Regions from separate parts of the Paenibacillus sp. B1-35 genome, predicted to be linked through region 1. Evidence: riboswitches for the same ligand, from Rfam matches in the RefSeq annotation. Region 1 holds a riboswitch; the other holds the start of a gene.
What was found. Region 1 has a riboswitch for glycine ahead of gcvT (glycine cleavage system aminomethyltransferase GcvT). Riboswitches for the same ligand answer to the same signal wherever they lie in the genome.
Positions count from the first base shown of each region.

Region 2: it holds a riboswitch for glycine, as region 1 does, so the genes downstream of both, ACQ5BJ_RS01415 (alanine/glycine:cation symporter family protein) here and gcvT (glycine cleavage system aminomethyltransferase GcvT) in region 1, are expected to answer to the same signal.

Region 1 is NZ_JBCHVJ010000001.1:138,906-142,323, forward strand. It holds gene gcvPA (aminomethyl-transferring glycine dehydrogenase subunit GcvPA) at 1-1,128, opposite strand, end outside; gene gcvT (glycine cleavage system aminomethyltransferase GcvT) at 1,125-2,252, opposite strand; glycine riboswitch at 2,351-2,474, opposite strand; glycine riboswitch at 2,478-2,572, opposite strand; glycine riboswitch at 2,736-2,844, shown strand; gene gcvH (glycine cleavage system protein GcvH) at 3,032-3,418, shown strand, end outside.
Region 2 is NZ_JBCHVJ010000001.1:291,796-295,213, reverse strand. It holds gene ACQ5BJ_RS01420 (sigma-70 family RNA polymerase sigma factor) at 1-463, opposite strand, end outside; gene ACQ5BJ_RS01415 (alanine/glycine:cation symporter family protein) at 620-1,960, opposite strand; glycine riboswitch at 2,102-2,206, opposite strand; gene ACQ5BJ_RS01410 (pyridoxal phosphate-dependent decarboxylase family protein) at 2,375-3,418, opposite strand, start outside.

The sequences.
Region 1 (3,418 bases):
TGAAAGCTGCTGTTTGCTGTTGATTTGGGCAGAAGCATAATGAGACTTCTGTATATTCAGCTTCGCTACCTCTTGCATTCCCTTTTTGCCCATAACGGACATGTATATCGAAGCGGCAAGTGCAAGCAGCGCTTGGTTCGAGCAAATGTTGGATGTCGCCTTCTCGCGACGAATATGCTGCTCTCTTGCTTGAAGCGTGAGGACAAAGCCGCGCTTGCCATCCAAGTCTTTGGTCAGACCAACAATCCTTCCAGGAATTCGCCGCATATACGGTTCTGCTACCGCAAAGAAACCGCATGTTGGCCCGCCGAATGAAGGTGCAATACCAAGAGGCTGCGCATCTCCGACGCATACATCGACACCGAGCTTGCCAGGGCTCTCTAAAAGAGCAAGGCTTAGCGGGTTCGTACTCATTACGAGCAAACCTTTGTGCGCATGTGCAATTGGTTCGATTGCACGGATATCTTCGATGCAGCCAAAGAAATTCGGTGACTGAATAAGTACGGCAGCAGTCTCGTTCGTGACTGCATGCTCAAGTTGTGCAAGGTCAGTTACGCCGTCTTTATAACCGATCTCGACCACTTCAACATTCAGTCCTCGTGCCATCGTGCGAACAATTTGTCTTGCCTCTGGGTGTACGGTGCTCGATATGACGATCTGCTTGCGCTTCGTTGCGCCTACAGCAAGTGCTCCTGCTTCGGCCATTGCTGTTGCGCCATCATACATGCTTGCATTGGCAACAGCCATGCCTGTCAATTCGCAAATATAGGACTGAAATTCAAAGATTGCTTGCAGCTCACCCTGACTGATTTCAGGCTGATAAGGCGTGTATGCGGTATAAAATTCAGATCTGGAGACCAGATGCTGAATGACAACCGGTATATGATGGTCGTATATTCCTGCGCCAAGGAAGCTGGTGTGGCTCTCATTGTCTGCGTTGCGAGAAGCCAACTGCTTCATATGCTTCATCATGGCTGCTTCATCTAGTGGTTCGGACATAGGAAGCACACCATTGTAACGAATGGATGCTGGTATATCGCGGAACAGATCTTCCATGGAAGAGATGCCAATCTGCTGCAGCATGTCGGCTTGATCTTGCTCCGTCATTGGAATGTAACGATGCTTCATGATGGATTCGCTCCTTTGGCAGGGATCGGATTTCGTTTATAAAATGGGGTAGGGACAACGCGGGCTTTCAACTGTTTGCCGCGAATTTCTACCATAACCTCGGTATCGAGTTCTGAAAAAGCGGTTTCAATTAAGGCAAGTCCTAAATTGCGCTTCAATGTTGGCGACTGCGTGCCAGTTGTGACCTCACCAATTACGCGCCCGTTGGCAAGCACCGGATAATGAGAGCGGGGAATGCCTTTATCAATCATTTCAATTCCTACCAGCTTCCTTGCTGGGCCATCAGCTTTTTGCTTCGTAAGTGCAACACGGCCAATGAAGTCGCCTTTATCCAGCTTGACGAATCGTCCGAGTCCAGCTTCAAGCGGTGAGATATCAGCGGTAATTTCTTGTCCATAGAGCGGCAGACGTGCCTCGAAGCGCAGCGTGTCTCTTGCCCCCAGCCCTGCTGGCAGCAAGCCGAATGATTCACCGGCACGAAGCAGTTCAGCCCATACCCCCGGAGCATCTTCTGCGGACAAATAGAGCTCGAATCCATCCTCGCCCGTATAGCCAGAGCGGGATAGAAGAGTTGACACGCCGCATACTTGTGCATCCGTTAGGAAATGAAAAGGTGCAAGCGAATCAATAGGCGCTTCTGATACGGTAGAGAGAATAGCTTGGGCATTCGGCCCTTGAAGGGCGATCAGTGCCGTGCGGTTCGATACATTTGTCAAGGTCACGCCATGAATCAAATGCTTCTGCAGCCATGCATAGTCTTTGTCGATGTTGGAGGCATTGACAACAAGCATATATCGGTCACTCTTCATCCGATAGATGAGAATATCATCGACGACTCCTCCGTCAGGGTAGCACATCAGCGTATATTGTGCTTTCCCGTCCTCAAGCCGCGATACATCATTCGTTGTCATCTGTTGAAGAAACGTTAGGGAAGCCGGGCCGCTAACGATAAACTCACCCATATGGGAAACATCGAACAAGCCTGCCTGTGTGCGCACAGCTTCATGCTCCCGCTGAATACCGATAAATTGAACAGGAAGCTCCCAGCCGCCGAAGTCAATGCAGCGTGCACCGGGAAATGTTGAATATTGATCGAATATTGGCGTTCTCTTCAATTGACTCATGAAATCACCTCGATACGCTTATTTGGACAAACCATTGGTATGCGAACAAAAAAGGACAGCCGAAAGAAAAGTGGATGTGTTATCCTCTTCGTCTCTCGCTCTGTCCTTTGTACCTGAGAGTGTCGCCGAATGCTGCAAACGATTCGTCTGCTTCCGCATGTATCATCGGCTTTCCCCTTGGGTGACTGTATTCGATCTGGTGAATTACAGTGCTCTCCAGAGATGCGTCCGGTAAAAGTCCTTTTGCCTGAGAGATTCACGTCTTACGGCTTACTCCTTCGGCGCTGCTATGTCTCAGCAGTCTCTCCCTTTACCATCATTCGCCATTTTCAACTGTCATCTCTACATTAGTTGAGCCTTCCACACTTTGTCAATTGATATTTTCTTCACATTCGATTTCACTGCTTGTCATATTGACAATCGTACGTATCTTGCAATAATCTAAGGTTGTTATAATTACCCAAATGAAATCGTAATTGCGAACGAGGAAGGTCGGGAGAGTTTGACAATGATGATTGTCAACACCGAAGGAGCAAGTTGCCAGCTGCCGATTGGCAATGAATCTCTCAGGTACAATAACCGCCATTCTGACGCAGCTCTGGAGAGTGCATATTTAGTTGCCACCAAAGGGGTAAGTTCTGCCACTATTGTGCTGGAACGGGATCTCTCAGGTACCGAGGACAGAGAACAAGGCGCTAGGCCGCTCTCTGCCCATTTTAATGATCTCTAATGGATAGACGGCCTAATGAATGACATTATGAATGAAATGGGGCGTTGACATGAGTGAAGTGAAGGATGGATTGCTGTACAGTGAAGAGCATGAATGGGTAATCGCCATAGAAGGCAATACAGTACGAGTTGGCATTACAGATCATGCGCAGGCTCAACTGGGAGACATTGTATTCATCGAGTTTCCTTCAGTAGGAACCAGCTTGTCCGCGGGGGACAGCATGGGCTCCATTGAGTCTGTGAAGACCGTATCTGAGTTGTACTGTCCGGTATCTGGAACGATTACGAAGGTAAATGATGAATTGGAAGCGTCGCCAGAGCTTGTGAACAGCAGTCCATACGGAGACGGCTGGATTGCGGAAGTTGAAGTGGAAGGCAGCGCTGCGGAAGCAGTGAAGCATCTGCTGAATGCTGAGCAATATGCGAAGCTGATTGAC
Region 2 (3,418 bases), 150 kb from region 1:
CACTGACGGACATGTCCATCATTTCAGCAATCTGATGCATGGGCAAATCTTGAAAATAAAACAAGATAACAATATTTCGAGATACTTCCTCAAGCCGGTAAATCGCTTGACGCAAATCAAGACGATCACTGATTTCCGGAGGAGCCTCTCCGATTTCCGGCAGCTCCGCTAACATAATAACACGAGCCTGCTTCCGCAAGATCATATTGCACTCATTGATCAATATACGAAAAAGCCATGTCTTAAAGTAGGCATGATGATTTAAGCTTGGCAGCGCACGGTAAGCTTTGTACACGGCTTCCTGCATTGCATCCGCACAGTCTTCATCCCTTCTGACAATGGATCTGGCCATATTGTACATTTGGACTTCATGCTTCTTGATGAGACGAATGAAAGCCTCTTTATTTCCTTCCTTAGCCAACCTCACATCTGTCTCTATATCGATTTCTATATCGGTATACAAGCCGTTTCTTCTCCCTTCTTTACCCCATACACGCGACTAGCTGTTAATTAGATGCATAAGATTGCCAAAAAGTTTCCTTTCGCGAAAAAAAAGCTGGCAAATGTTCACTTTCGTGTCATTTGCCAGCTTTTTCTCACCAGTATTACATGTAAACATTTATTTTTCCGTCTCTTTATGTTTCCAGTACAGACGCGTTTCATGAACGACTACGCCAGACAACCCAAGCAGTGCGATCAAGTTCGGCAATGCCATCAACCCGTTTACGATATCTGCAAGCTTCCATATCATATCGAGCTTTATAAATGCACCAAAACCAATGATTGCAATAAAGACAAGCCGATAAGGCAGGATCGATTTCACGCCGAACAAGTAAACCATGCAGCGCTCGCCATAATAGTTCCATCCTAATATTGTCGTAAAGGCAAACAATATCAAGCATAGCGTGAGTACAAAGGAACCATATGGCAATGCTGCATCAAATGCAGCCTGTGTCAAAGCAGCACCTTCCATAGGGCCATTCCAGACTCCGGTTACGATCAAGGTTAAGCCGGTCAGCGAACATACGATAATCGTATCTATGAATGTCCCCGTCATCGAAATAAGACCTTGCTCGGCTGGCCATTTCACCTTGGCAGCTGCTGCAGCAATCGGTGCGCTTCCGAGACCGGATTCATTCGAAAATACCCCTCTCGCGATTCCGTTGCGTATCGCCATCATAACCGTGGCGCCGAGGAAACCTCCTCCAGCTGCAGTCGCATTGAATGCCCCATGGAATATTAAGGACATTGCATGGGGAATCTGATCCGCAAACGTGATGAGCACGACGAAGCTAGCGATAAAGTAAATGATAGCCATAACAGGAACAATCGTAGTCGTCACATGCGAAATACTTTGAATCCCCCCGATTGTAACAAGGGCAGTAACAATTGTAACAATGACCGCAGTTACAATTGCCGGCACACCAAGACTCGTCTCAGTAGAGGTAACAATCGCATTAATTTGCGGGAAGGTACCGATTCCAAGAAGTGCGACCAGCACGCCGCTAATGGCGAAGAACACAGCCAAAGGCTTGAATTTCATGCCTAAGCCCTTCTCAATATAGTACATTGGCCCACCGAGTATTTGTCCATTATCATCAATATTGCGGTACTTAACGGCTAGCAGCCCCTCCGCATATTTGGTAGCCATTCCGAAGAAAGCAGCGACCCACATCCAAAATAACGCACCTGGTCCCCCTACCTTGATTGCAGTCGCAACACCAACAATATTCCCCGTTCCGATTGTGGCGGCAAGTGCAGTCGCAAGCGCACCGAAGCTGGATACATCACCAGCCCCCTCGTTTTTTGACTTAAATATGAGCTTCAAGGCAAGCGGCAAGCGAAACAATTGAAGGACACCTAAACGAATTGTGAGTAATATCCCCGTCCCTACCAACAAAATAAGAAGCGGCGCCCCCCATACGAAACTGTTCAATTTGTCTAACCAATGTTCAATCATTGCAAAATCATTTCCCCTCGTCTTGAATAATAAAAAGAGCCAAATCGTATGATTTGACTCTGGGGACATGCGTGCAGAATTAAAAAAGCTTTCGCCAGGAACATGATAATACAACCCAAATAAAACTTATGTTTCCTATGCATCTGCATCCCTGTCCTTTTACCTGAGAGTTTTAACGATTCGATCAATGCGATTCGTCTTGCCCCTTCGGTGCCCCAATGATGGAGTCTCTCCAGAGTCCTGTCCATTTACGGTCCTGCTTATACATACTCGCAATTGCTGCTCGGTATGCCAAGCGCCTGAGAGCTTACCCCTTCGGCTAGACGTGTTGTCTATCTCCCGCAAACTTCATCCAGTTATAAAGTTGTAGGTTATATTATAGTTGACCCCATCGAATTAAGCAATATGAACTGCTTAGTAAATCATCCCATTATAGGATGGATTTTGCGTCATATACTCCTGCCGAGCCTCGTTCAGTAGGTGAATCAATTCTTTCATATGCTGTTCGGTCGTATCAAAATTGGTAATACAAGCACGAAGCGCCGGGGTATCCTGTATGGTGAAAATCGAGATCCATGCCTTGCCTGTAGCAAGTACCTTCTCATGTATGAATCGTACGAAATCCATATCATGATTTGCTAATGCTGCCTGATCATTAAAACAAACAACTGGCATTATCGTATCATTCATAATCGACCATCCCGATCGTTCAAGCTCCTGCCGCAAAAAATTGCCGCTCTCAATCTGTCGTTGTACGAGTAACCGGTACCCTTCCCATCCCGCCGTTGCAAGCGACATATATAGCTTCAGCCCGATAAATCTGCGTGACCACTGAATGGAATGGGTGTATGGATCAAACGTCTCCAATTCGGTGCCTTCCTTGGGCATATAGTCCGCTGTCATTCGGAAGGTCTGCTGCAATATATGGGGATGACGGGTGAAGTACATACCTGCTCCCATTGGTACAGACAGCCATTTATGTGCATCGAATGTAATGGAATCTGCCCTATTAATTCCTTGCAGCCAATTGGCCAATTCTGGCGCCAATATCATAGCACCGCCATACGCTGCATCAACATGCAGCCATATCATTTCCTGTTCAGCCAGCTCCGCAATATGCGCAATCGGGTCAATGGCCCCTGCACCTGTCGTTCCAGCCGTAGCCACAATCAAAAAAGGGGCAAAGCCAGCTTCGCGGTCTTGCCGTATTTGAAGGGCTAGCGCTTCCGCATCCATCTGCAAAGATGCATTCGATCGTATACTTCGGATAGAATCCGTACCCAATCCGCAGGCACGAGCCGCTTTTACTAAGGAATGATGGCTCTCACTTGAAGCATACATCACAGGGGGCTTATCCAGGCTTGCAAGCCCTTTTGTTGTATATTCCGGGAAATGATCGCAGAGAGCTGTAAGTACGGCTGTCAAATTAGCTTCTGCTCCTCCCGTCGTAAATGTTCC